DNA from 2 places in the Halomonas kashgarensis genome. Region 2 is predicted to be linked to the other one. Evidence: predicted binding sites of a transcription regulator. Region 2 holds the regulator's gene; the other holds the start of a gene.
What was found. The regulator LexA, encoded in region 2, represses DNA repair genes until DNA is damaged. The targets are predictions, from matches to a motif close to TACTGTNTANNTANACAGTA.

Region 1: recN (DNA repair protein RecN) is a predicted target of LexA. The motif match lies at 2,604-2,623, and genes of this name have one in related genera.

What each region holds. Positions count from the first base shown of each region.
Region 1 is NZ_CP137552.1:2,211,122-2,225,633, reverse strand. Features, by position in the region: gene R5M92_RS10225 (outer membrane protein assembly factor BamE) at 1-285, opposite strand, end outside; gene fur (ferric iron uptake transcriptional regulator) at 358-810, shown strand; gene recN (DNA repair protein RecN) at 877-2,550, opposite strand; gene grpE (nucleotide exchange factor GrpE) at 2,768-3,397, shown strand; gene dnaK (molecular chaperone DnaK) at 3,570-5,501, shown strand; gene dnaJ (molecular chaperone DnaJ) at 5,604-6,761, shown strand; one part of gene prfB (peptide chain release factor 2) at 7,010-7,084, shown strand; one part of gene prfB (peptide chain release factor 2) at 7,086-8,108, shown strand; gene lysS (lysine--tRNA ligase) at 8,143-9,657, shown strand; gene R5M92_RS10185 (hypothetical protein) at 9,718-10,104, shown strand; gene R5M92_RS10180 (MFS transporter) at 10,175-11,578, shown strand; gene R5M92_RS10175 (BolA family protein) at 11,620-11,928, shown strand; gene R5M92_RS10170 (hypothetical protein) at 11,940-12,770, shown strand; gene R5M92_RS10165 (GNAT family N-acetyltransferase) at 12,767-13,282, shown strand; gene R5M92_RS10160 (cell division protein ZapB) at 13,297-13,473, opposite strand; gene rsmD (16S rRNA (guanine(966)-N(2))-methyltransferase RsmD) at 13,578-14,186, opposite strand; gene ftsY (signal recognition particle-docking protein FtsY) at 14,277-14,512, shown strand, end outside.
Region 2 is NZ_CP137552.1:1,199,861-1,214,372, forward strand. Features, by position in the region: gene ggt (gamma-glutamyltransferase) at 1-147, opposite strand, end outside; gene ppsA (phosphoenolpyruvate synthase) at 267-2,639, opposite strand; gene R5M92_RS05520 (pyruvate, water dikinase regulatory protein) at 2,932-3,765, shown strand; gene R5M92_RS05525 (hypoxanthine-guanine phosphoribosyltransferase) at 3,807-4,385, opposite strand; gene nagZ (beta-N-acetylhexosaminidase) at 4,549-5,571, opposite strand; gene R5M92_RS05535 (L,D-transpeptidase) at 5,697-6,215, opposite strand; gene R5M92_RS05540 (TetR/AcrR family transcriptional regulator) at 6,196-6,867, opposite strand; gene lexA (transcriptional repressor LexA) at 7,156-7,833, shown strand; gene R5M92_RS05550 (energy-coupling factor ABC transporter permease) at 7,882-8,553, opposite strand; gene purU (formyltetrahydrofolate deformylase) at 8,579-9,433, opposite strand; gene R5M92_RS05560 (ribonuclease J) at 9,707-11,290, shown strand; gene R5M92_RS05565 (hypothetical protein) at 11,345-11,620, opposite strand; gene moaE (molybdopterin synthase catalytic subunit MoaE) at 11,744-12,214, opposite strand; gene moaC (cyclic pyranopterin monophosphate synthase MoaC) at 12,222-13,028, opposite strand; gene mobB (molybdopterin-guanine dinucleotide biosynthesis protein B) at 13,095-13,688, opposite strand; gene mobA (molybdenum cofactor guanylyltransferase MobA) at 13,694-14,323, opposite strand; gene R5M92_RS05590 (uracil-xanthine permease family protein) at 14,316-14,512, opposite strand, start outside.

The DNA.
Region 1 (14,512 bases), 1.0 Mb from region 2:
GGGATCGAATTGCAACGTCACACGACGCTGCTCGACACCGCCATAGGCCTTGTCCAGGTGGAAGACATAGTCCCACTGGTCGGCATCGAAGGGCGCCTCGAGGAGCGGGCGGCCCATGATATAGGCGACCTGCTGCTGGCTCATCCCCGGCTGCAGCTGTTGCACCATGTCCTGGGTTACCAGGTTGCCTTGAGGAACATCTCGTTTATACACACCGAGATAGCTGCAGCCGCTGGCGATCAGCAGGGTGGCGGAAAGCGTGATGATTCTAGTCAACTTTTGCATTTGAGCCTATTCTTCACTATCGTGGTTTCGGTCGATCATACCCGACCTAACCCGTTACTGCGAAGAGCAACCATGGCCGATCAGAACCATGAATTACGCAAAGCCGGTCTGAAAGTGACCCTGCCGCGCGTTAAAATACTGCAGATTCTCGAAAGTGCTTCAGGTCAACACCATCTGAGCGCCGAAGAAGTGTACAAGACACTGATTGATGCGGGTGAGGATGTAGGCCTTGCCACCGTCTATCGGGTGCTGACTCAGTTCGAGTCGGCGGGTCTAGTGATACGTCACAACTTCGACGGTGGTCACGCGGTATTCGAGTTGACCCAGGAGGATCACCACGACCATATGGTGTGTCTGGAAAGTGGGGAAATCATCGAATTCGTCGATGAAACCATCGAGAGGCGCCAGCACGAGATTGCCCGTGAACACGGCTATGAATTAGTCGATCATGCGCTGGTGCTTTATGTGCGCCCGCAAGGTTCCAATGTGACTCGCCAGGATAGCGGCCCGGTCAACAAGAAGTGATCCCCTCTGCCTTGCCGTGCATGGAGCTTCGGCAAGGCCTCCTCCTTTATGCAGCCACAGACGAGCTCAATGCGGCTGGCGCTGGCTGGCGTCGAGCATCTCGCGAGCATGCGCCAGGGTCTGCTCGGATAGCTTGACTCCGCCCAACATACGAGCCAGCTCGCTGACCCGTCCTCCCTCATCCAGCAATGCCATATGCGTCAACGTGGTATCGCGCTTGGCCTGCTTTTCGATATGCAGATGCTGGTGGGCTTGGGCCGCCACCTGGGGAAGATGGGTCACGGTCATCACCTGGCCGTTCTCTCCCAGTCGCCGCAGCAGTTTACCGACGATTTCCGCCGTTGCCCCCGATACCCCCACGTCCACTTCATCGAATACCAGGCTGGGAATGGTGGAGTGGCTTGCCGCTACTACTTGAATCGCCAGGCTGATACGCGAAAGCTCCCCGCCGGACGCCACCTTGGCCAAGGGGCGGGCAGGTTGGCCGGGGTTGGCGCTGATCAGGAACTGTACCTGGTCCAGGCCATCCGGCGCGGCTTTTTCGCGAGACTGGATTTCCACTTCGAAGCGCGCCTTGTCCATCGCCAGGAACCCCAGTTGCTGCTGCACTTCCTTGCCCAGACGCTTGGCGGCACGCTGGCGCGTGGCGCTGATCCGGGCGGCTTGCTCGCGCCATTGCTCGCGTAGCGCGGCGGCTTGCGAGCTCAGTGCCTCGATATCCTGATCGCTCTCCTCGAGCTGCTGATACTCATGTTGCAGACGTGCGTGCAACTCACACAGCTCTTCGGGCTCCACGTGGTGCTTGCGCGCGATACGGTGGATCTCGCCCAGCCGGTCCTCCACCCACAGCAAGCGTTCGGGATCGAGTTCGGTATTGCCCGCCAGCTGGGTCAGCTCGCTGGAGGCTTCCTCGACCTGAATGCGCGCGTCGTTGAGCATCGTCAGGCTATTGGCCAGCTTGCCGGCATCGCTTCCGGGTAGCGCACTCAGGCGGTTGATGGCCTGGTTGAGCAGGGCGAGCGCGCCGCCTTCGTCGCCAGCGCAGCAGTCACATGCCAGCTGGGTTTCACGCAGGATCTCTTCGGCATGGGCAAGGGTATGCTGTTCTTCTTCCAGTGAGGCGAGTTCACCCGCGCTCAGGGCCAGCTGGTCGAGCTCCTCCACCTGGTAGTGCAGCAGCTGGCGCTTGGCCTCCAGTTCGTTGCCGTCCTCGGCCAGGCGCTTGAGCTTGCGTCGCGTTGTCTGCCACTGGCGATAGGTGTCGGCGAGGGTGTTCACCGCGTCGCGATGGCCCGCGTAATCATCCAGCAAATGCAGATGTGTATCGTCGCGGAGCAGGGCCTGGTGGGCGTGCTGGCCATGGATCTGGACCAGGCTTTCGCCTAGCTCCTTGAGGTCGGCAATAGTGGCCGGCTGGCCGTTGATCCATGCCTTTGAGCGTCCGGCCGTCGTCACCACGCGGCGCAGCAGGCACTCGTCCGTGGGCAGCTCGCGCTCCTCCAGCCACATCCTGGCGGCGGGAAGGTGGGCGATATCGAAGCGGGCACTGATATCCGCGCGCTCCCGGCCGTGGCGTACGCTGGCGGCGTCGCCGCGCTCGCCCAGGCATAGCCCCAGGGCCCCCAGGAGGATGGATTTACCGGCCCCGGTCTCTCCGGTGATGGCCGTCATGCCCCTGGTGAGTTCGAGCTCGAGATGGTCGACGATTGCGTAGTCACGAATGGCAAGCTGGATGAGCATATGTCCTCCGGGCGCCTGGGCGGAACAGCAAGAAGCTGGATAGGTATACATGAATATGTCGTTTTATACAGTAGCCGAAAAGCAACTGCAACGCCCCTCTTGAGTTCGCCAGCACGACCCCCATATACCCCGCACACGGTTTTGAATGTCACCGAACCCATATCGGCTCGATGGCCAGGTCGCCTGGTATCGGGCAATAGCTTTGCAGGAGTTTCTCATGGCGAAAGATCCCCAGACCCCCCCCGAAGACGAGTTGGCGCGCCGTGAACAGGAGACGGAGACGCCGGAGCAGCAAGCCGAGGAGCGCCTGGTGGAAGGCGAGTTGGAAGGCCTGATCAACGACGAAGAGGCGCTGCACGTCGAATCCGACAACCCCGAGGCGGAAATGCTGGCGGCCAAGGTGGAAGAGCTCGAACAGAGCCTGGCCGAGGCCAAGGACCAGTCCTTGCGGGCGGCGGCGGAAGCGCAGAACGTGCGCCGGCGCGCCGAGCAGGAAGCGGAAAAGGCACGCAAGTTCGCCCTGGAGAAGTTCGTCAAGGAGCTGCTGCCGGTGGTGGACAGTCTCGAGAAGGCGCTTGAGGCGATGGACGAGGAGGCATCCGAAGTCCACCGGGAAGGCGTGTCGATGACCCTGAAAATGCAGCTCGACGTACTGGGCAAGTTCGGCGTCGAAGCCATCGAACCCCACGGCGAGCCGTTCGACCCGCAGCTCCATGAAGCCATGGCGATGGTGCCCAATCCCGAGCTCGAGCCCAACAGCGTGATGGACGTCATGCAGAAGGGCTACCAGCTCAACGGTCGACTGGTTCGCCCGGCAATGGTCGTCGTCAGCCAGAAAGTCGAATAACCGCCGGGTGAAGTCGCTTTTCAAGCAAAAAAACCTTGAAAAGCCGACAACGACCCCCAGATAGATGGCAACCCCGCGGTAAGCGCCGCGCAGACAATTCAACCGCACCAGCTGAACGCAACCAGTGCGGTATCAATTAAATATCGACGCAACTAATTTCGAGGTTTTTGCTATGGGACGCATCATTGGTATTGACCTGGGCACAACCAACTCCTGTGTCGCCGTGCTGGATGGCGACAGTGCCAAGGTAATCGAGAACGCCGAAGGCGGTCGCACGACTCCTTCCATCATCGCCTACACCGAAGACGGTGAAACCCTGGTAGGCCAGGCGGCCAAGCGCCAGGCGGTGACCAACCCGGAAAACACCCTGTACGCCATCAAGCGCCTGATCGGCCGTCGCTTCAAGGACGATGTCGTGCAGAAGGACATCAAGATGGTGCCGTACACCATCACCGAAGCCGACAACGGCGATGCCTGGGTGGAAGTCAAGGGCAAGAAGATGGCGCCGCCCCAGGTCAGCGCCGAAGTATTGAAGAAGATGAAGAAGACCGCCGAAGACTATCTCGGCGAGGAAGTGACCGAGGCGGTGATCACCGTGCCGGCCTACTTCAACGATAGCCAGCGTCAGGCCACCAAGGATGCCGGTCGTATCGCCGGGCTCGACGTCAAGCGCATCATCAACGAGCCGACTGCGGCGGCGCTGGCCTACGGCATGGACAAGGCCCGCGGCGACAAGACCATCGCGGTCTATGACCTGGGTGGCGGGACGTTCGATATCTCGATCATCGAAGTGGCCGATGTCGACGGTGAAACCCAGTTCGAGGTGTTGGCCACCAACGGTGACACCTTCCTCGGCGGCGAAGACTTCGACCTGGCCCTGATCAACTACCTGGTCGACCAGTTCAAGGCCGACAGCGGTATCGACCTGTCCGGTGACAATCTGGCCATGCAGCGTCTCAAGGAAGCTGCCGAGAAAGCCAAGATCGAGCTGTCCAGCGCCCAGCAGACCGACGTCAACCTGCCCTACATCACGGCCGACAATACCGGTCCCAAGCACCTGAACGTCAAGGTGACCCGGGCCAAGCTGGAAGCCCTGGTGGAAGATCTGGTGCAGCGTTCGCTCGAGCCGTGCAAGATGGCGCTCAAGGACTCCGGCCTCTCCGCTTCCGAGATCGACGAAGTGATCCTGGTCGGCGGCCAGACGCGCATGCCGATGGTGCAGAAGAAAGCAGCGGAGTTCTTCGGCAAGGAAGCGCGCAAGGACGTCAACCCGGACGAAGCCGTGGCCGTGGGTGCCGCGATTCAGGGCGGTGTCCTGGGCGGTGACGTCAAGGATGTACTGCTGCTCGACGTCACCCCGCTGACGCTGGGCATCGAGACTCTCGGTGGCGTGATGACCCCGCTGATCGAGAAGAACACCACCATCCCGACCAAGAAGACCCAGACCTTCTCGACCGCGGATGACAACCAGACGGCCGTGACCATTCACGTGCTGCAAGGCGAGCGCAAGCAGTCCGGCGGCAACAAGTCCCTGGGTCGCTTCGACCTGGCCGACATCCCGCCGGCGCCGCGCGGCGTGCCGCAGATCGAAGTGGCGTTCGACCTGGATGCCAACGGTATCCTCAACGTCTCGGCGAAGGACAAGGCGACCGGCAAGGAGCAGTCGATCGTGATCAAGGCCTCCAGCGGCCTGACCGACGACGAGATCGACCAGATGGTCCGCGATGCCGAGGCGCATGCCGACGAGGACAAGAAGTTCGAGGAGCTGGTGCAGCTGCGCAACCAGGCCGACGGCATGATCCACGCCACGCGCAAGACGCTGGAAGAAGCCGGCGACAAGGCCAGCGACGAGGAGAAGCAGGCCATTGAAACCGCCATCACCGAGCTCGAGGAAGCGGTCAAGGAAGACGACCGCGACGTCATCCAGACCAAGCTCGATGCGCTGACCGAGGCTTCCGGCAAGCTCGCGCAGAAGCTGTACGCCGAACAGGCGGAAGCCGCGCAGCAGGAAGGCGGTGAAGGCTCCGAAGGCGGCGCCAAGGCGGAAGACGATGTGGTTGACGCCGAGTATGAAGAAGTCAACGACGAGCAGAAGAAGCAGTAACGCACTCTTTCTGCCAAGGTAAGCGGCGGCGCGGGAGACACCTCCCGCGTCGGCGTTTGCACGGCCAAGACGCTTTATTAGACCAGGAGGCGCAAAGGACCCATGTCCAAACGCGATTATTACGAAGTCCTGGGTGTCGAAAAAGGGGCTGATCAGAAAGAGATCAAGAAGGCCTACCGCCGCCTGGCGCAAAAATTCCACCCTGACCGCAATCCCGACGACACGACTTCTGCCGAGAAATTTCGTGAAGTCTCCGAAGCTTACGAAGTTCTCAGCGATAACGAGAAACGTGCCGCCTATGATCAGTTCGGTCATGCCGGTGTCGATGGCCAGGGCGGAGGCTTTGGCGGTGGTGGCTTCGGTGGCGGTGGTGCCGGCGACTTCAGCGACATCTTCGGCGATGTCTTCGGCGACATCTTCGGTGGCGGCGGCGGTGGGCGTCGGCGCGGTCCCAACGCACCCGCACGCGGCTCTGATCTGCGTTACAACCTGGAACTCGACCTGGAGAGCGCCGTATCCGGTACCACGGTGGATATCCGGGTACCGCGTCATATCGAGTGCGACCGTTGCGATGGCGAAGGCGCCGAGCCGGGTTCCACCAAGGAAACCTGCCCGACCTGCCATGGTCATGGCCAGGTTCGCATGCAGCAGGGCTTCTTCGCCGTGCAGCAGACCTGTCCCACCTGCCATGGTAGCGGCCAGCAGATCAAGGTGCCGTGTCACAAGTGCAACGGCGAAGGCAGGGTGCGCGAGACGCGCACGCTCTCGGTGAAGATCCCGCCGGGCGTGGATACCGGCGATCGCATTCGCCTCAACGGCGAAGGCGAGGCCGGTATCAACGGCGGCCCGCCGGGCGATCTGTACGTGCAGGCGGCGATCAAGCCGCACCATATCTTCCAGCGCGACGGCAAGCACCTGCAATGCGACGTGCCGATCAACTTCGTCGATGCGGCGCTGGGTGGCGAGCTCGAAGTGCCGACCCTGGATGGCCGGGTCAAGCTGAAGATTCCGCCCGAGACCCAGACCGGCAAGCTGTTCCGCCTGCGCGGCAAGGGCGTCAAGCCGGTTCGTGGTGGCCCCGCCGGAGATCTGCTGTGCAAGGTGGTGGTGGAAACGCCGGTCAACCTCAACGATGAGCAGAAAGACCTGCTGCGTCAGTTGCAGGAGAGTTTCGATGGCAGCAACAGTCATAGCCACTCACCGAAGAAAACCGGCTTCTTCGATAGCGTGAAGAAGTTCTTCGAGGATATGAAGCCGTAACCTCTTCTATCCTCGGCTTGCTGTTTGCCGAGTCGTAAGGTGACTAACCCCGCTTTTCCAACTGGAGGCGGGGTTATTCGTTGGTCCGATGGATGCGATGCGCTCGCTGTTTCGTTACAATAAGCGCCTTTTTCACGCTGTCGTGGTTCACTCTCACGCGTTGCGCGGCGGTTTTGTTTCGCTGGCGCTCCTTCGCCATGACTGCGCACTTGTAGCCATCTTCTCTTTCCAACCGTCAAGGCGAATCCATGCTGGAAACCAATCCGATTCATAACCTCATCAAGGACCTGTCTGAGCGGACAGATGTTCTTAGGGGGTATCTTTGACTATGCCGAGAAGCAGGATCGGCTAGAAGAAGTCTCTCGCGAACTGGAAGACCCCAACGTCTGGAACGATCCGGACTACGCCCAGAAGCTGGGCCGTGAACGCGCCTCTCTGGAAGCCATCGTGGCCACCATCGACGAGCTGGACCAAGGCCTGGGCGACAGCCGCGATCTGCTCGAGCTTGCCGAGATGGAGGAGGACGAGGGCACGGTAGATGAGGTCAGCAAGGAGCTGGCCGGCCTGCAGTCCGCCCTGGAGAAGCTCGAGTTCCGGCGCATGTTCTCCGGTGAAATGGACCAGAACAACGCTTACCTGGATATCCAGTCCGGTTCCGGCGGCACCGAGGCACAGGATTGGGCCAACATTCTGCTGCGCATGTACCTGCGCTGGGCCGAACACCACGGCTTCAAGTCCGAGATTCTCGAAGTCTCCGCCGGTGACGTGGCAGGCATCAAGTCGGCATCGCTGCATATCCAGGGTGACTACGCCTTCGGCTGGCTGCGAACCGAAACCGGCGTACACCGGCTGGTACGCAAGAGCCCGTTCGATTCAGGCGGTCGGCGGCATACCTCCTTTGCCTCGGTCTTCCTGTCACCTGAAATCGACGACAGTTTCGAGGTCGAGATCAATCCTTCGGATCTGCGGGTGGACACCTACCGCTCCAGCGGCGCCGGCGGTCAGCACGTCAACACCACCGATTCCGCCGTGCGTATCACCCACGAGCCAACCGGTATCGTGGTGGCTTGTCAGAACCAGCGCAGCCAGCACGCTAACCGTGACTTCGCCATGAAACAGTTGAAGGCGAAGCTGTGGGAACACGAGATGCAAAAGCGCAACGCCGCCAAGCAGGAAGCCGAAGATGCCAAGGCCGATATCGGCTGGGGCAGCCAGATTCGCTCCTACGTGCTCGACGACCAGCGCATCAAGGATCTGCGTACCGGCGTACAGTCGAGCAATTGTGAAAAAGTGCTCGATGGCGATCTGGATCAGTTTATCGAAGCCAGCCTCAAGCAAGGTTTGTAATCTCTTCAGGGTTTGATCATTTACAGGGTGCCCGATGGCTAACCAAGACGCGTCTTCTCACGACAACGAAAACCACCTGATCGCCGAGCGTCGCGCCAAGCTGGCCGCGCGCCGCGAGCGTGCCGCCGAGACCGGCGAAAGCGCCTTTCCCAACGACTTTCGCCGCGACAGCCTGACCATCGAGCTGGAGCAGGCGCTGGGCGACAAGGACAAGGCCGAACTCGAATCGCTGAACCAGCGGGCCGGTGTGGCCGGGCGTATCATGCGCAAGCGCGGTCCGTTCATCGTGATCCAGGACGTCGCCGGGCAGATCCAGCTCTATGTCGACAAGAAAGGGTTGCCCGCCGAGCTGCTGGAAGACATCAAGAGCTGGGATATCGGCGATATCGTGGCCGGCCGCGGTCCGGTACACAAATCCGGCAAGGGCGACCTGTATGTGATGATGGAAGAGGCCAAGCTTCTGACCAAGAGCCTGCGCCCGCTGCCGGACAAGTTCCACGGCCTCACCGATACCGAAGCGCGCTACCGCCAGCGCTACGTCGACCTGATCATGAACCCGCAATCGCGCAAGACCTTCGAGACCCGGGCGGCGATCATCAGCTCCATGCGGCGCTTTTTCGAGGCGCGCGGATTCATGGAAGTGGAAACGCCGATGCTGCAGCCGATCCCCGGCGGCGCCACGGCGCGCCCGTTCGTGACGCATCACAATGCGCTGGATATCGACATGTTCCTGCGCATCGCGCCGGAGCTTTACCTCAAGCGCCTGGTGGTGGGAGGCTTCGAGAAGGTTTTCGAGATCAACCGCAACTTCCGCAACGAAGGACTTTCCACGCGGCACAATCCCGAATTCACCATGGTGGAGTTCTACTGGGCCTACGCCGACTATCGCGACCTGCTCGACATGACCGAGCAGATGATTCGCACGGCGGCCGAGGAGGTGCTGGGCACCACCACGATCGAATATCAGGGGGCGAGCTACGACTTCGGCAAGCCGTTTGCGCGTCTCTCGTTGCGCCAGGCGATCCTCGATCATGGCGAAGGCATCCAGGAGAGCGATCTGGACGACCTGGAAAGCGCCCGCGCCCTGGCCGGGAAACTGGGTATCAAGGTCAAGCCGAGCTGGGGACTGGGCAAGCTGCAGACGGAAATCTTCGAGGAAGTCGCCGAACACAAGCTCGACCAGCCGACCTTCATCACCGCCTACCCGGCGGAAGTCAGTCCTCTGGCACGGCGCAACGATGCCGACCCGTTCGTCACCGACCGCTTCGAGTTCTTCGTCGGCGGCCGCGAGATCGCCAACGGGTTTTCGGAGCTCAACGATGCCGAGGACCAGGCCGAGCGCTTCCGCGAGCAGGCGGCGGAGAAGGACGCCGGCGACCTGGAGGCGATGTATTTCGACGCCGATTACATCCGTGCCCTGGAGTACGGACTGCCGCCTACGGCGGGCGAGGGCATCGGTATCGACCGGCTGGTGATGCTGTTCACCGACAGCCCATCCATCCGCGATGTGCTGCTGTTTCCGGCAATGCGCCCGGAAGTCATGGAATAATTGGTAAGGGGCGCGTTAAGCGCCCATAATGGTTAGCGTTTCGACGGCGAGGAGAATCCCATGAAACTGCTTAATCGCTCCGCCCTGAGCGTCAGGCCGACCCAGCACTTCGTTGATTGGATCAATGCGCTGGAACCCACCATGGGGGACGACGACCTGACTCTGGACGACGTCGAGCGTGAAAGTACCATCTATCTGATTCCCGAGATGGACACGCCGGAAGCGCTGGCGACGTTGGTTCGCGAGCGTTACGCCGAGATCCTCGAGACCGAGCTGAAAGCGTGGGAAGAGGATGAGCGGCAGTGGCCCGAGCGGCTGGACTGGGATCTGTTTCAGCGCTTTCTGCGGGTGGAGCACAGCTATCTGGCCATCGACCTTGACGACGAAACACCGCTGGAAATCTCCGAAATCGACGATGCGCTGTTGCTGGACAATGAACAGGACTGATCGTATCGCTTGACTCGTTCCCCCTGAAACCGGCCTTGGCCGGTTTCGCTGTTTAGGAAATCCCTCGGACATGCGACTGTTCGAAACCCGCCCCGGCGATGACGGCCTGCCCGGCCGTGAACGCAAACTGGCAGTATTGGCTCTGGTGACCGGCACCTTGATGGCGGTGGTGGACACCACCATGATCAACCTGGCGCTGCCTTCGATCGCCGCCGACCTGGCCATCCCCGCTTCGCGAGCGGTGTGGATCACCAACCTCTTTCAGGTCGTCTGCGCCGCTTTCCTGCTGGTATTCGCCGGTATCAGTGAATTGATGACCCGGCGGCGGCTGTACCTGTTCGGCCTGGGGCTTTTCGTCCTGGCCTCGGTCGGCAGTGCCTTGTCCACACAGCTGGAAACGCTGCTGGTGTTCCGGGCGCTCCAGGGGTTGGGGGCGGCGGCGACACTGTCGATCGGGCCTTCCCTCTATCGCGCCGTGTTTCCCTCCCGGCTGCTGGGCAGCGCCCTGGGCTTGAGCGCGCTGGTGGTGGCCGGTGGCTATGCAGCCGGACCGACCTTGAGTGGCGTCATTCTCTCCTTTGCCACCTGGCCGTGGCTATTCGCGCTGAATGTGCCGTTGGGGCTGAGTGCCTTGTGTCTCGCCTGGTTCGCCTTGCCCCGGGAAACGCCGCGCCAGGGCAGCTTCGATACCTTGGGAGCGCTGCTCTCCATCGCCATGCTGGCGAGCTTCTTCCTGGCCATGGATGCAGTCGGCCATGCCGCGCCGCTGTGGCAAAGCGGTGGATGGGCGGTGCTGGCCGTTGGTGCCGGGGTCGGGTTCGTGGCACGCCAGAAACGCGCCGCGTATCCGCTATTGCCGCTGGTGGTGTTCAACGAACTGCGTTTCAGCCTGGCGGTTTCCGCCTCGGGCCTGGCCTTCGTCGGTCAGGGGCTGACCTTCGTGGCGTTGTCGTTTCTCTATCAGCAGGAGATGGGCTTCACCCCGCTGGAAACCGCCTGGCTGTTCACCCCCTGGCCGCTGGCCATTATGCTGGTGGGGCCGGTGGCGGGGCGCCTGGCGGACCGCATCAATCCCGGACTGCTCTCCAGTACCGGCCTGCTGCTGCTGATAGCCGGGCTGGTGGCTCTGGCCCTGGTGGATGATTCGACGAGTGTACTGAACAGCCTGTGGCGCACCGCTCTGTGCGGCATCGGTTTTGGTCTGTTTCAGCCGCCCAACAACCGGGAGATGATGGGCAGCCTGCCGCGTGAGCGCAGCGCCAATGTCTCGGGGGTGATGAGCACCACACGCACGGTGGGGCAATCCTTCGGGGTGGCGTTGGTCGGGGCGGCCATGGCGGCGGGCTGGCCGGTACAGGCGACCTTGTGGCTGGCGGGTTTCACCACGCTGCTGGCCCTGGTGGTCAGCGTGGCGCGGTTTCCCCTGGCGGGCAGGGCGATGGCCGCGCAACAGGCGTCGTCGGCGAGTGACTAAACGCGTACAATTGCGCGAGTTGTTCTCTTCAGGAGAGGGTCATGACCATTCAGGCACTGATTGAAACCAAGCTCCAGGCGCTGGATCCGCTCCATGCCTATGTGGAAAACGAAAGCCACATGCACAATGTGCCGGCCAATTCCGAAACCCATTTCAAGGTGACCCTGGTCAGCGAGCGCTTCGACGGGATGATGCCGGTGAAACGTCATCAGCAGATCTACTCCCTGCTGGCCGAGGAACTGTCCGGCCCGGTGCATGCCCTGGCGCTGCATCTCTATACTCCCGCGGAATGGGAAGCTCGAGGCGGGTCACGTCCCGCCTCTCCCAACTGCCGTGGCGTTGGCCAATAGGCGGTGCTTGCGTGATCGGCGAGCCGCAACGTCGGCAGTATCTGGATGCCATGGGTCTGACCTCCTGGGCATCGCGCTACCGGCTGCCCAACGCCAGGCCCACGCCGACCTGCTCCTGGGAAGAAACGGTAGAAGAGGTTCGTGCGCCGAGCGACAAGCTGCATGCCCTGCTGGATGAGGCGCAACAGGCCACCGCGGCGGATGCTGCGGCGAAGGTATCCCATGTTGCCGCGCCCCAGCCCGTTCGCCAGCGAGCGCGCCAGCTGCTGAATATCGGCTCACAGGAAGCTACGGAAGATACCCCCGCTGAAGCCTCTGCTGAGCTGTCGGCCCCTCGGGCATCCACGCCATCCCTTTCGCCACCACTGCGCTTTGTGCTGCATGTGGCCTGCCTGGGCGGGCGTTGGCTGGTGTTGCAGACATCCGAGCCTGGTCAGGTAGAGCGGCGCTTGCTGCATGCGATGTTGCAGACCGCCGGTATTGGTTTGCCCAGCCCGCCCGAATTCGACGTGTTCCAGTGGCCGCAGCTGGAGCTTGAAGGGATGTCCCAAGGCGCTTCCCTAGAAGAGGCGCAGGAGGGCCTGCAGGCCTTCGTCGCGGGTTGTGCCCGGCGAGGCTGGGCGCCCACCCGGTTGCTATGGCTGGGTGCGGATGAAACGAGTCCGGTGGCACCGGTCATGGCAGAAGAAGAGGCGCATAGCCGGACGCTGGGTTTGCCCATCAGCCACTTGCCCGCTCTTGCCGAGCTGAGCCGCAATGCCGAGCTGAAACGCTCCTCCTGGCCGCAGCTGCAGGCACTCGCCACATTATGGCGCGAGGGCGAGGAGCGGCAAGCCACATGACGCTTGCGCCAGATGGGGAAGAGGGGGAGGCGATGACATTGGAGAGGCTCGATGAAACCCACCAGGCCGCCCTTGTCGACCTTGAGTCCCGCGCCGGCAGCGGCATGAGCGAAAGCCAGCTGGCGATGGCACTGAGCGACCCGCAAGCGACGGTGCTGGGGATATGGCGGGAACCCGAAAGTGGCGAGAACGCTTCACTGCTGGGCTATGCCTGGCTGGCGCGCCAGCCGTTCGATGCCGAATTGCTGGCGCTGGGCGTGGCGCCCGATGCCCGGCGCTGGGGGCTGGGGCGCCTGCTGCTGCAAGCGCTGGTCGAGACGGCATCCCGCTGGGGCAGCGAGCGACTCTTGCTGGAAGTGCGCGCGACCAACGCGGCCGCCATCGCGCTATATCGACAGGGCGGATTCAGCATCGATGGTCGTCGCAAGGGGTATTATCCTCCTGTGCCGCCTCAGACCGCGCGTGAGGATGCGTTGCTGATGTCGCGGCTTGTATCGCCGGTTGTCGATTAGGCGCCGCTATCGCTCTATGCCTCGTGGAACTTGCCCAACAATCCCTTCAGGCGGTTTTCCCACTCTTCATGTTCCTGCTTGAGGCGCGCATTTTCACTGCGTAGCTCGTCGTTTTCCAGCTTCATCAGTTCCAGCGTTTCCACGGCGCTGGTGACTTTTTGCTCAAGCTGGGAGAACAGTTCCAGGCTCATTCGTACCTCCATCGGTAACGGTATTGCCATCGAAAGACAGCGGGTGCAGAGATAGGGCGAGCGTAACGTGACTCCCGTGCGGCCACAAGAATGTTTTCGCTGGTTCAGGCGTCTCGCCGATAAAGCCTGGCGATACCCTCGCCGGCCCGGGTTTCACGATGCAGCTGCCAGCTGGCGGGCACCTGGGGAGAAAGCGAGGCTTCCGTTTCCAGGTAGATGTAAGCCTGCTCCGTCAACCAGCCGTTTTCCAGGGCGGCGCAACAAGGTGCCGCCAGGCCTTGATGGAAGGGCGGGTCGAGGAACACCAGCGAAAATGGCTGCTGTGAGGTGGCGAGAAAAGCGCTGGCGTCCTGTGCCGTCACTGGTTGATCCAGGGCTAGCGAGACCAGATTGGCGCGCAGTTGCTCGGCGACCTGCGGGTCGCGCTCCACGAACTGCACTTCAGCCGCCCCTCGGGACAGCGCCTCGATTCCCAGGGCGCCGGTGCCGGCGAACAGATCCAGCGCCCGGGCTCCGCCCAGTTGCGGGCCCAGCCAGTTGAATAGGGTTTCGCGGACTCGGTCGGGCGTCGGTCGCAAGCCGGGGCTTTCCAGCACCGGCAGCAACCGTCGACGAAATTCGCCGCCGATGATGCGTAGCTTGCCGCCTGAGCGAGCCTGCGGCTGGGAGCGAGAAGACCTTTCTCGGCCTGAATTCTGGCGTTTGCGTGTCATGGGGCGATTGTAGCGGCTTGCGTGTCCCAAGTCTCGATGCGCAATGTTAGGATGGAGCAAACGTTCACCCCTTGAAGTCGGATTCCACTCATGTTCGGTTTTTTCAAGCGTAAGAAAAAGCAAGACGACGATACCCAGTCCCAGGATGACCTGCCGGCAAAAGCGCCGACACCGGACGAGGCCGAGCCGGCAGAGAAGGAAGAAGACGCCACGCCTGCGGTTGAACCCGCGCCTTCTCCCGCCGAGCCTGTCGTGCCAGAGCCAGAGCCAGAGCCAGAGCCAGAGCCAGAGCCAGAGCCAGAGCCAGAGCCAGAGCCAGAGCCAGA
Region 2 (14,512 bases):
GAAACGCTCCGCCGACCAGCCCGGTTTCTCTTCATAGCCGGAGGCAACCTCGGGCTCGATCGAAGGGGAATTGTAGGTAAAGGCAAGCGCCGACATCGGCAGCGCCAGCAAGCATGAGAAGGTGCCAAAGCTGAGCCGTTGAAGCATGACCGATTCCTTCAATGAAGTTCAGGAGGGTGAAATGAGCATAGTCGATATTTCCGCATCACAATGCAAACGCCCGGCATAAGCCGGGCGTCTGTCGGAACATGGAGCTAGCGATACGATCAGGCGATCTGTTCTCCCGCCAGCATGAACCAGGTTTCCAGTACCGCATCGGGGTTCAACGAAACGGAATCGATGCCTTGCTCCATCAGCCATTTGGCCAGGTCCGGGTGATCCGAGGGCCCTTGACCACAAATCCCCACATATTTCCCCTGAGCCTTGCACGCCTCGATTGCCATGGCCAACAACTTCTTCACTGCCGGGTTACGCTCGTCGAACAGGTGAGCGACAATACCCGAGTCGCGATCCAACCCCAGCGTAAGCTGAGTCAGGTCATTGGAGCCGATCGAGAAGCCATCGAAATATTTCAGGAACTCATCCGCCAGCAGGGCGTTGGCCGGCAGCTCGCACATCATGATGACTTTGAGACCGTTATCGCCCCGCCTGAGCCCATTGGCTGCCAGGAGCTCCACCACCTCGCGCGCTTCATCCGTGGTACGTACGAACGGCACCATGATCTCGATATTGTCCAGGCCCATCTCTTCGCGGACTCGCTTGAGCGCACGACACTCCAGCTCGAAACAGGGGCGGAAGGCGTCGGAGATGTAACGTGACGCCCCGCGGAAACCGAGCATGGGATTCTCTTCTCCCGGCTCATACAGCTTGCCGCCGATCAGGTTTTCGTACTCGTTGGACTTGAAGTCGGATAGCCGAACTATTACCCGCTGGGGATGGAAAGCCGCCGCCAAGGTGGAAATACCCTCCACCAGCTTGTCGACATAAAAGCTGACCGGATCGGCATATCCCGCCGTACGCAAATCGATGATCTGTTGCAGATCAGAAGGTAGCGTATCGTACTCCAGCAGCGCCTTGGGGTGGACCCCGATCATGCGATTGATGATGAATTCGAGCCGCGCCAGCCCGACCCCGGCGTGGGGCAAGCCAGCAAAACCGAAGGCGCGATCGGGGTTACCCACGTTCATCATGATCTTGAACGGAATCTCGGGCATGGACTCGACACTGGAAACCTTGCAGTCGAACTCCAGCAAGCCTTCGTAGACATGGCCGGTATCGCCTTCGGCACAGGAGACGGTCACGTCCCGCCCCTCTTCCAGCAGCTGTGTGGCGTCACCGCATCCCACCACTGCAGGGATACCCAGCTCGCGGGCAATAATGGCGGCATGACAGGTTCGCCCGCCCCGGTTGGTCACGATGGCCGAGGCGCGCTTCATGATCGGCTCCCAATCAGGGTCGGTCATGTCGGTGACCAACACATCACCCGGATTGACCTTCTCCATCTCATCGGGAGAAAGCACGATCTTTACCGCCCCGCGGCCGATACGCTGACCGATGGCACGGCCGGTAACCAGGGTTCTGCCTTTTTCCTTGAGATGGAAGCGTTCCAGCTTGCCGCCTTCCTGCTGGGACACCACCGTTTCGGGCCGAGCCTGGACGATGTACAGCTCGCCATCGTCGCCGTCCAGCGCCCATTCGATATCCATGGGGCGGCCATAATGCTGCTCGATGGTGACGGCCTGGCGCGCCAATGCCATGACCTGGTCATCGCCGATACAGAAGCGGTTTCGATCGGCCAAGGGAACATCCACGGTAGCGACTGACTTGCCGGCACTGGTCTGCTCGGTATACACCATCTTGATCAACTTGGAACCCAGATTGCGGCGCAATACCGCAGGCCGTGAGGCCGCCAGGGTGGGCTTGTGCACGTAGAATTCATCGGGGTTGACGGCGCCCTGGACCACGGTCTCGCCCAGCCCCCACGAGCCGGTGACGAAAACGGCATCGCGGTAACCGGACTCGGTATCCAGTGTGAACATCACGCCGCTGGCGCCGGTTTCCGAGCGCACCATTTTCTGCACGCCCGCCGATAACGCGACGTTCTCATGAGCGTAGCCACGATGCACCCGATACGAAATGGCACGGTCGTTGAACAGCGAGGCGAAGACCTCATGTACCGCTCGCTTGATATTGTCGAAGCCTTCGATATTGAGGAAGGTTTCCTGCTGGCCGGCAAACGATGCATCGGGGAGATCTTCAGCAGTGGCGGAACTGCGCACGGCGACCTTGAGATCCTGATGCCTGGACTGCAGTGAGTCATAGGCTTCGCGCAGGGCGTTTTCGAACGCCGGGGGCAGGGGCGTATCGATAATCCACTGACGAATCTGCGACCCTACCGTAGCCAGTTCCTTTACATCATCCACATCCAGCCGAGCCAAAGCCTGGTTGATGCGTTCGTTGAGTCCTTCATGGGACAGAAACTCACGGTAGGCATGAGCGGTGGTGGCAAAGCCTCCCGGCACCGTGACGCCGGCGCCCGCCAGGTTCGAAATCATCTCGCCGAGTGATGCGTTTTTTCCCCCCACGCGTTCGACATCGGCCATACCTAGCTGATTGAACCACAGAATGTACTCTTCCACGCAACCCCCTTGTATAACGCTACCGTTTGGCCCAGGAGGGCCGCCAGAAATGGACGCTGTCACCCTATCACCGCACCGGGGTATTCGCCATTGGTCTAACATCGAAGGGAGTGAAGGTTTTTTACAACAAACAGGGGAATTCGCTCATTTCTGTAGTCGCGCCGCAGGAAATTTCAGCTACGAGAGTAAACCCGATGCACGAGCAAGGGGAAGAGGCGAAAACCGTTGTACACTCCAGAGCCTCGGCCGACAATACCGTTTTCTTATACTTATTCGTGCAAGGGCCAGGCAGATGACACGCACCGCTTTTTTCATTTCCGATGGTACTGGTATAACGGCGGAGAGTCTGGGACGCAGCCTGTTAGCGCAGTTTTCCAATGTCGAAATCGCCATGATAACCAAGCCCTACGTGGACACACTGGACAAGGCGCGGGAGCTGCTCAAGGTGATCGAAGCGACAGCAGCCCGGGACGGCCATCGCCCCTTGATCATCGACACCATCGTCGACCAGGGCATACGAGATGTCATTCGCCAGGCGCCGGGCTTCAAGGCGGATATCTTCTCTACCTTCCTTGAGCCGCTGGAACAGGAGTTGAATACCCACTCCTCCTACAGCGTGGGGCGCACCCATTCGATCGGCAGCGAGGATGTCTACATGGATCGCATCCATTCGGTACATTTCGCCCTGGACAACGATGACGGCGCTCGAACCCATCAATACGACCAGGCCGATATCATTCTCGTCGGCGTATCACGCTGCGGCAAAACGCCGACGTCACTTTACCTGGCACTTCAATTCGGAATTCGTGCGGCCAACTATCCGCTCACCGAAGATGACCAGGACGAGGATGGCGTCCTGAAACTGCCGAAATCCCTCGCTCCGCATCGCCACAAGCTGTTCGGCTTGACCATCGACCCGCGGCGCTTGGCCGCCATTCGCCATGAACGGCGGCCCAACAGCCGTTACAGCTCAATGGATCAATGCATGCAGGAAGTGGAACAGGCGGAATCGCTCTACCGTACGATGAATATCCCCTCTATCGACACCACCCGCTTTTCCGTTGAGGAGATATCCACCCGCATGATTGCCGAAACCGGTTTGGCACGGCGCTTCTCGCCCCGTTGAATGAACTCATCACGCCCCGGCCCATGGCTGTGGGCGCTGAGTCATAGCCCCTTGGGAGCGAAGATGCCGGGTGCGTTGCGCCAGTAGCCCTTGTAGTCCATGCCGAAACCGAACACATAACGGTCCACGACTTCCAGGCTGCAGTAATCGGCCTTGAGCCCCGGCACCGCCTTGCGATCGTGAGTCTTGTCGACTAGAACCGCGGTGGTGATGCTGGCTGCCTTGGCCTCTCGGCAGTAGGCCAGGATCGCCGCCAACGTCGCGCCTTCGTCCAGAATGTCATCGACGATCACGACGTGACGCCCCGCCATGGGAATCTCGGGCGAGACCCGCCAGAAAAGCTCTCCGCCACGCAACTCATTGCGATACCGGGTGGCATGCAGGTAATCCACTTCCAGGGGAAAACCCAGACGAGTCAAGAGATGGCCGGTAGTGATCAAGCCGCCATTCATCACGCAATAGAATACGGGCAGTTTATCGCCCAGGTCCCGGGTAATTTCTGCGGCCATTCGATCCAGGGCAAGCTCGACTTCCTCTTGGGAAATCAGGCAATCGGCGTTATCCATGACCTCACGCATGGTGGCAAGAGACTCTAACGCCTCCTTATCCAGCTTCGGCATTGCTGCACTGCTCCATTGGTAACTGATGGGAAAAACATATACATAAAAACATAGACATAACCGTCATGAGTAAAACGGTTATGGGTAAAAACGCTTGAAATCTATTGCGGACCCTAGCGACATGAACAGGATGGAACTCGCACAGACCTAATGCGCCGATGGATCAGCTAGAGCCCTCGGCGGCAAGTGCCTCGAGACGGGCATGGGTGCGACGCCATCGGGCCAGAGCGGTCAGGGCTTCCAGATTCGGCCTGGCTCGGCCATAGCGCAATTTTGCAGCTCGACGGCAATCTAGGCTCTCGCAACTTTCCAGCACCTCAACCGCCGCCTCGCGGTCGTTGCATACCAGCAGCATGTCGCAGCCGGCATCCAGCGCGGCCCGAGCCCGCTCACTGGGGCTCCCCGCCTCGTGGGCACCGGCCATGCTCAAGTCATCGGAAAATATACAGCCCTTGAAGCCCAGAGACTCACGCAACATTCCCAGCCAGCTCGGCGAGAACCCTGCGGGACGCGAATCGAAGGCGCTGTAGACGACATGTGCCGGCATGATGCCATCCAGCTGGGAGGCAAGGTGGGTGAACGGTACAAGATCGGTGGCCTTCAGGGTGTCCAGCGAACGTTCATCCACCGGCAACTCCAGATGAGAATCGGCAGCTATTCCGCCATGGCCGGGGAAGTGCTTTCCTACCGCCGCCATGCCGGCTTCGTGCAAGCCGTGGATAAAGGCCTCCCCCAGGCGAGCCACCCGTTTGGGGTCGGCACCGAAGCTACGATCGCCGATCACGCTGGAAACACCGGTATCAACATCAAGCACCGGGGCAAAGCTCAGATCGAGTCCGCAAGCAGCCATCTCCATGCCCAGCAACCATCCGGCGTCCTTGGCGATACGCAGCGTGGTTTCAGGATCTTCCTGATAAAGCCCGCCTAAAGTGGCCATCGACGGCAATCGCGTCACACCGGACTGGATGCGCTGCACCCGCCCCCCCTCCTGGTCCACCGATAGCAACAACTCGGGCCTTATCCGGCGAATATCGGCGCATAGCTCACGCACTTGAGTGCCATCGACAACATTGCGCGCAAACAGAATCACACCACCGACGGCGGGATGCTGCAATAACCGCTCATCATCCTTGGTCAGGTGTGTCCCCTCGAGGTCGAGCATCACGGAGCCGATCGTCTGGGTCATGGAGTGACATCCTGAAAATGGGGCGATAATTCTAGACCAAAGTGGTGCCTGGATGCGACAGCAACGCAAACACAGCCATTAGCCTCGAGATTCCATCACACCTCTCACGAATGAGCGCCGTTATTTCACCCGTGAATCCATACAGCAGTGCCTGGCCTGGCCTGGTCGAACAGCGCCATAAGGTCTGCGTCGCGCATGCGTATACAACCATGGGAGCGCGCGACACCCATCGGCTGGTCGAGAGGTGTACCATGCAGATAAATATAGCGTCTTTGGGAATCCACGCTCCCGCCCCGATTGACACCAGGCTCCAGTCCGCACAGCCAGAGGATCCGCGTCAGTATCCAGTCGCGCTCGGGATAGCGCTCGGCCAAGGCTTCGCTAAAAATCTCACCGGTCGGCCGACGGCCGCGAAACACACTTCCCGGCGGCTTTTCCCGACCGATATGGGCACGAATATAGTGCCATCCCAGCGGGGTTCTGCCGCTACCCTCCTCCTGGCCGGTTCCCGCTTGTGCCGTGGAAACCTGACATGACCATTGCACCTCCTGACCGTGCCATAGCACCAGGCACTGGTCGGCAATATCGATTTCCACCCAGGCAGCAGCTTTCGGAGGAAGGGTTTCAAGTCGCGGCGTGTACATGACGCTCCCCTGCCGGTTCCGGCAACGGTGCATTCATCGCCGCGACCACCACCGGGCGCATGCGGCGAACCAGATCCTTTACCGTTACCTGTTCCTGATAATCCTTGGCGGCAATGTCGCGCAAAGCGTCCAGTCCCGAAAGCGTGAAGATCACCGTCCCCAACATGAAATGAAGGCGCCAGAAACGTTCGGCATCGGGCAGCTCGGGAGTTGCCTGGCGGACCAGTTCGGTAAAGCGTGTGAAAGCTTCCCCGTACTCCGACTGGATATGCCGGCGCAAATGTCCTTGGGCCTGGCTATAGGCAAGCCCCAGAAGACGCATGAACACTTTTAGGCTGTTGCGTTCCGCCGGTACTTCCAGAACCGTCCTGGCCATGGTCTCGAGCAGTTCTTCCAGCGGGATGACTTGTCCGTTGTAACGGTTTTCCAACTCATCCAGAGCCGCATGAAAGCGCTGGGTAAAGGGATCGAGATAGCGGGAAAAAACGGCTTGTATCAATGCTTTCTTGGAACCGAAGTGATAATTGACCGCCGCCAGGTTGACCTTCGCCTTGCTGGTGATATTGCGCAAGGATGTCTCCGCAAACCCCCTTTCGGCAAACAGCACCTCCGCCGTATCGAGAATACGGGTAACGGTATCAGATTGGGCCATAGGGGAGCTCTCCGGATAAACGTATGTTTAAAACAGAACAAAAGCTTACGTTATTGCAGATCGACTCTCAACGATTGAAATGCCGTGGAATTTCAATTAGTAAATTCTATTTTAAAACGCACGACTGAAGCTGACGAGTAGTACTGACGAACTAGAGCTTGAACAGGACGGAACATGATAGGTCGGATTGGGTCATATACTGGACAGAGCAACATGCTGTATACTTAACCATTAGTGTAATGTTAACACGACCATTTTCAGCAACTTGACGACTCCATGGAGCTTGCCATGTCTCGACCCTTAACAGCTCGCCAACAACATGTCTACGACTTCATCGTAAAGACCATGAACGAGCTGGGATATCCGCCGACACGGGCAGAGATCGCCAAAGCGCTTGGCTTTCGCTCACCCAATGCTGCAGAAGAGCATCTACGGGCGCTGGAGCGCAAGGGGGCGATACGCATCATTCGCCATACTTCCCGTGGTATCCGCCTCCCCTCGCAGGAGCCACAGGAACCGGCGGAGCTTATGGAAGGGACGGAAAGCCCGGCGGAAGCCACCTTTCCACAAGGCTTGCCGGTGATCGGTGAAGTTGCAGCCGGCAGTCCGGTACTCGCCGCTGAGCATATCGATCGTTACTGCCCGCTGCCTCCTGAGTACTTCACTCCCCGTGCAGATTACCTGTTGCGCGTGCGCGGTTTATCGATGAAGGATGCCGGCATTCTGGAGGGCGATTTGCTTGCGGTGCATCGTACCGAGAAGGTACGTAACGGCCAGATCGTCGTAGCCCGTCTGGGAGAGGAAGTCACGGTGAAACGTTTCTTGCGTCAGGGTCACCGAGTGACGCTTGAAGCGGAAAATGCCGATTTCCCTGCTATCGAAGTGGATCTACGCCATCAGCCCCTGGAAATAGAAGGTGTGGGTGTCGGCGTCATCCGTGGCGGCAATGGCCAGGCCTTGGGCTAGCGAGACAGGGACTGTCGCAAGGATGCATCACTCCTTACTTACTCCTCGTCATTTGGTATCGATGTAGCGGTGGCCGTTCAAGGTGGCCACCCATTCGGGACGATACACCACCATGATGCTGAACAGCATGCCGGTGATAAGCGCCTCAGAGGGCATCAGTAACGGCAAGAACCGCGCATACTCCTGCGCCAGGTAGAAGGCGTCGGGACTCGTCGTTCCCGCCCAGACCGCCAATACGACAGTCAACCCACCCGCCAGGGTCGCCAGAGCGGACCCAAAGAAGCCACACACAAAGATATAAACCATCAGATGGTCGGGTAGATAGCGATCCACCAGGCGCCAGACCACCACCACCACCAGCGCCGGTATCACACCGGTGACCAGGATGTTGACGCCCAGCAGCGGCCAGTCATTGCGCCCGATCGCGATCATGGCGCCATTCACCAGCACGTTGGTAATCAGGGCCAGGGGCGCCTTGAACAGCAGCGTCATCAGGGCGGTAAAAACCAGATGAAGGGTCAACCAGTCGACCGCCTGGGCACGCATCTGCCACATCAAGGCAATGGCGACCGTCGCTCCCAACCAGCGATGCTGCAGTGCAGAGTCTTCTATTAGCGTCCGCCAAGGGCGCTGCTGCAGCGCCAGCAATACAAATCCGACGGCCAGAAGCGCGCCAAGCCATAGCACCCATGGAGCCAATACCACTTCGTCAAACGACATACCCCTTTTTCTCCGTCGGGTCCGCTTAACTGAATACCACGGTCTTGTTGCCGTGAATCAACACTCGATCTTCCAGATGCCAGCGCAAGCCTCGCGCCAGCACTGCCTTCTCCACATCCCGCCCGAACCTCACCAGGTCCGTTGGCGTATGGCAATGGCTGACTCGATGAATATCCTGCTCGATGATAGGCCCAGCATCCAGTTCCTCAGTGACATAGTGACAGGTGGCACCGATAAGCTTAACGCCCCGTTCATAGGCCTGGTGGTAGGGCTTGGCACCGGCAAAAGACGGCAGGAAACTGTGATGGATATTGATCACCTTGCCGATATAGCGCTGGCATAGCGCCGGGGGCAATATCTGCATGTAGCGAGCCAGGACGATACAGTCGGCTTCCATTGCGTCGATACAGGCCTGAACCTTGGCAAAAGCGGACTCCTTGTCGGCTGGATCCACCGGCACATGGTAATACGTGATGCCATACCACTCCGCCAAGGAGCGCATATCGTCGTGGTTGGAAATCACCCCGACGATATCGCAGTCCAACTCCCCCGCCTGCCAGCGATACAGCAAGTCCACCAGGCAGTGGGACTCCCGGGAGACCATCAGCACCACCCGCTGTCGCTTTCGCGTATCGGTCAGAGCCCATTGCATCTCGAATTCCCGGGCCACCGGTTCGAAGGCTAGCCGCAGAGAGGCAGACGACATCTCCAGCGAATCGGCCAGAATTTCGTAACGCATGAAGAAGCGCCCGGTCTCGAGATCGGAATGCTGGCTGGCCTCGGTGATCGATCCTCCCTGCTGGGCAATAAAGCCCGATACTCGAGCGACAATCCCGACCTTGTCGGGGCAGGAAACAATCAAGCGATAATAATGAGACATGAACCAACCATCTTAGGGGAAGACGAAAAAGATCGAGTCCCGCGGCGCTTGACGCTGAGCGGAACCGACAACGATGCGGCCTAGTCTAGCGAAACCCGAGACGCCACGCACCGCCTCTCGCCTTCCGATTGTGAGACCTTGCTTCAATCCCGTATAGTTACGATCTACATTCAAGGTTTACGTTTATCAATGTTTTCACCGCGTGTTCATGTTCGCCCCCGCCGTCGCCAGCCACTGCACTTCTTGCCACTGGGCGGCTGTGGTGAAATCGGGATGAATCTGAGCCTTTACGCTTACGATTCACACTGGATCAGTATCGATTGCGGCATGATGATTCGGCAGGACCTGCCCGATTCTCCTCTTCAGGTCCCCAATCTGGATACGGCCAAGGCCCTGGGCATCATCCCCCAGGCCCTTTTCATCACCCATGGACATGAAGATCATATTGGCGCGGTAGCCTGGTTGTGGCCACACTGGGGATGCCCCATCTACGCCACACCACTGGCTGGGGCGCTGCTACGCTTGAAATTCGCCGAGCGCAACTTGAGTCCCGCCGCAATACATATCGTCGAACCCGGCGAGGCCCTGGAAAGCGGTCCCTTTACCTTGCGCTACCTGCCAGTCACCCACTCCATTCCCGAAAGCTGCGCCTTGATGGTATCGGTTGGTCCATACCGTCTACTGCATACTGGTGACTGGAAACTCGACTCGGATCCGTTAATCGGCACTCCGGTAACGGCAGCGCAATTTCGCGCCCTGGCTCCCGTCGACCTGGTGGTCGGCGATTCCACCAACGCACCGATGCCCGGCCATTCAGGGAGCGAAGGCGAGGTCGCTGCCGCCCTGGAGCGCACCTTGCGCCAATGTCCCGGCCGAGTCGTGGTGTCATGCTTTGCCAGCAACCTGGCGAGAATCAGCGCAATCGGCCAGGCGGCAAGACGTTGCGGGCGTAGAGTCAGTCTGATGGGACGCTCCATGGAGCGCATGGTGTCGGTCGCACGCGGTCTGGGTTACCTTGAAGACTTTCCCTCTCTCGTTCCTCTCCACGATCTGGGTTACTTGCCTCCCGACGAAATCGTGGTCATTGCCACCGGTAGCCAGGGCGAACCGCGAGCGGCACTGCATCGCCTGGTCCAGGGACACCACCCGCTTTTCGAATTGAAGCCTGACGATAGCGTCATTTTTTCGGCAAAGGCGATTCCCGGAAACGAGCGCCTCATCGAGCGTTTGAAGCAAGGCCTCGACCGTCTCGGCGTAACAGTTTATGACGAGTTCTCTCATCCCGAACTGCATGCCACTGGGCACCCGGCGCAAGAGGAACTCAAGAAACTTTATCAGTGGCTTCAGCCGGGTCACTTGCTGCCCGTCCATGGGGAAGCGCGTCATCAGCAGGCCCATCAGCAACTTGCCTCCGAGCTGGGCATCGAGGCACCCTTGGCGCCGGTCAATGGCGATCTCATTCGCTTCGACAACGATGGGCTTAACCTCGAGCGCCGTCATCCTCAGCCACCCTGCATCGTCAGCCAGAACAGCGTGGTTCCCCACCCAGGGCTTGAAGCGAACAATAGAAACAGACGCCACGGCAGTCTTTACCTGGCTCTTTCGGTTACCGCTACTGAAACCGGCTGGAGTCGCATCGGCAGGCTGATTCTGGATAATAGTGAAACGAGCCCGATGGATGAACAAAGCTTTACCGACTGGCTGGACGAGCAAGTGGAGGAGATACATGCCGAGACGCTGGCAGAACTGAGGTTAGCGTTGCAACCCCGCTTGATAGGTTGGCTTGCCGAACACCTGCATCGTATGCCCGATGTCCATTTGCAGATAATGGCAGCGGAAATGCCCGCCGATTCCTGAGCCAGGTCGGGATGGTTGTCAGTACACCGCAAGCGATGTAGGTATCATCTTCGCTTATTTCTTCTTGGGAGGACGGCCGCGCCTGGGTGTTTCAGCAATCAGGTCATCCATCGACAATCCTGCGCTTTCCATGGCCTCGCGAATCTCCGCAAGCTTTTTTTCCTTCCTTGCCTCTTGTTGACGACGCTCGATCTCCAGCTGCTGCTTGTGTTCGATGACCTCCTGAATGACCGTGGCCAGTTTATTCAACTGTTCCATGCTCAATTGTCGCGCAGCGGCACGGGCGACATTCTTGTTTCGGGCAAATTGTTCCAGCGTCTCGCCTGCCATACTTTACTCCTTGAGACATTAGTTGAAATCCATGATCGCTTTCTGGTGAAACAGCAAGATTCATCTTGTTGTGTAAAAAAGTATAACGATCAACAGAGACTTGGCAAGGAGTACGACCAGCGCCTATTTTTCATCAAATGCCTCCCAACGCTGAGCGTCCCGCTGGTCCGAGGCACGCTCCTTTACCCAATAAGCGCCCTTTTCGGCGTGCTCCTTTTTCCAGAAAGGCGCCCGGGTCTTGAGGAAGTCCATGATGAAATCACAAGCGCAGAATGCCTCTCGTCGATGTGCCCCGGTTACCATTACCAGCACGATAGGATCGCCCGGACTTAGATAGCCCACCCGATGGATGATTCGCACACCGTCCAGCGTCCATCGCCGCGCTGCCTCCTGGGCGATAGCGTCAAGACTGGCTTCCGTCATTCCCGGATAGTGCTCGAGTGTCAAACCCGTCACCTCGGGGGTTTCATTGAAATCCCGCACCAGACCAGTGAAACTAACCACCGCACCAATATGCGTATTGCCAGCCAGCAATGCCTGCTGCTCGTGGCCGATATCAAAGTGTTCTTCCTGAACCTTTACCGATAGCTGCATGGCTACATCATCCTCCCGTCACAGGCGGGAAGAAGGCCACTTCATCGTCATCGGTGACCCGTGTAGTGTCATTTGCCATGACCTGGTTGACCGCACAAAGTACCCGCTCCTCACTCAATAAAGCGAAACGAGAATCGCGCTGCACAAGCGCCGACTTCAAACCCGCCACATCACGCCTGGGTAAGCTATCCAGACTTAGCACAATGTCATTGATATTCAGGCGTTCCCGCAGTTCGGCGAGGAACTTGATCCGCACACAGGGGGAAGGACAACGCTCACCCAACGATACTTCTCCCGTCGCGCCTTCTCCGGTGACAATCGGCACGGGCGCAACGTTTTTATTTTCACGCTGATAATCACCGCTCTTGCCGCCCTGCTTCTTATCCAGCTGGATAGCTTCGATCCGCATATCCTTGTCGACGGCCTTGCACATGTCGTACAGGGTGAGACACGCCACGGAAACCGCCGTCAATGCTTCCATTTCCACACCGGTGCGTCCATGCAGGCGGCAGGTAGCCTTCACTTCCACGCAAGAGCGCGAGGAATCCAGCGTAAAATCGACTGACACCTTGGACAGCGCCAGGGAATGGCAAAGCGGAATCAGCTCGTGAGTTCGCTTGGCCGCCTGTATTCCGGCGATACGCGCGGTGGCCAGGACATCGCCCTTGGGCAGCCCACCTTCAGCCAGCAGCGCCAATGTTGCGGGCTGCATGTTGATTCGCCCCGATGCCACGGCCTCCCGGTGGCTTTCTGGCTTGTCTCCAACATCCACCATGTTGGCTTCCCCATGCGCGTTAAGGTGCGTCAGTGGCATCTTGTCTCCCTCTTCATGGCTGTATGGCTGTGTATCGTCTCGTAAACCTGATGCAGACGCCACGGCTTATCGTGTCGGCTTGTCTTCGGTCAGGCCTCGACTTATCTCTTGCTTCCACTTGGCCGGCCAGGCCGCCACCCAATCGGCGATTGCGCTAATATCGTCAAGTTCCAATCTCGCCACGTCATCGGCGAGCGCCAGTTCATCCAGACAGTTCGACGCCACCGCCCTTATCCAGCCATTCTGGTTGACAAGCTGATCGGAACCGACCGACTCGCGATAAAGTGCCAACTTGGGAATCGGCCAGTTCTTGAACCCCTCCACCAGAATCAAGTCGGGTTCGTGGCTATATAACGAATGAATCAAGTGGGCCAGGTCAGGCTCCTGCTGACCGGGCGTTTCCATCATCAAGGCAAAACGGTTGCGCGACGCTACCAGCATGGGACTCGCACCGGCAACACGCAGGCGATGGCTATCCTTGCCCGGCTGGTCCACGTCGAATTCATGATGAGCATGCTTGATAACGGCCACGCACAACCCTCGTAAACGCAGCAAAGGCAAGAGCGTTTCCAATAACGTGGTCTTGCCGGTACCACTCCACGCAGCAATTCCCAACAGAGGGAACTCCGGTTCGAATCGCAACGTGGCCGGTGTGGACATGTTTCTTATCCTCTCTCACGGTAGTGTGTCTCGTTTAATCGCGCTTCCAGCGCTTGGCACTGGTCGAGGCTATTCAAATTGATGAATGCGTCGGGACAATCGCTGAAATCCACTTCCATGACCTTGTGAGTTGCAAACCAGGTGGTCACCTTGCGCTCCCCTCTAGCCAAGGCCTGTTTCAGGCTATCGACAAGCCCTCGGTGCAAAAGTGCCACCACTGGATGGTTGCGTTCACCATCATGCGCCACGGCGATATCGGCCTTGCCGATGCCTGCCGCCAGACGCGCGACCAGGTCAAGGGGCAAGACGGGAGTATCGCAAGGCACCAATAGCACCCACCGGGTAGGACTGGTTTTCAATCCCGCCTGGATTCCCATCAGCGGACCTTGATACCCCTTCTGCTCATCCGATACCACAGTCACGCCGCGGCGGGAGTATTCAGTGCAGTGGCGATTGGCGCTGATGATGATGTCATTGACCTGCCCCTGGAGCCGCGCCATGACATGATCGACCAACGCCACCCCGGCCAGGCTTTCCAGCCCCTTGTCCACGCCGCCCATGCGCCGCCCTCTGCCACCGGCGAGAATGACGCCGGTGATCTCATGGCGTCCGGGTGCGCACGAGATCCTACTCATCGTCTCCCGCCCTGGGCAGCAGCCAGTTCAACACGATGCCCACCAGGGCCGCCAGGCTGACGCCTTGTAGCGTGAATTGTCCGCCACCGAACTGCATCCCGCCGATGCCGAAGACCAGAATCAAGGAGACCACCACCAGATTGCGCGGCGCGGTAAGCGACGCCCCAGCGCGTACCAGCGTGTTCATGC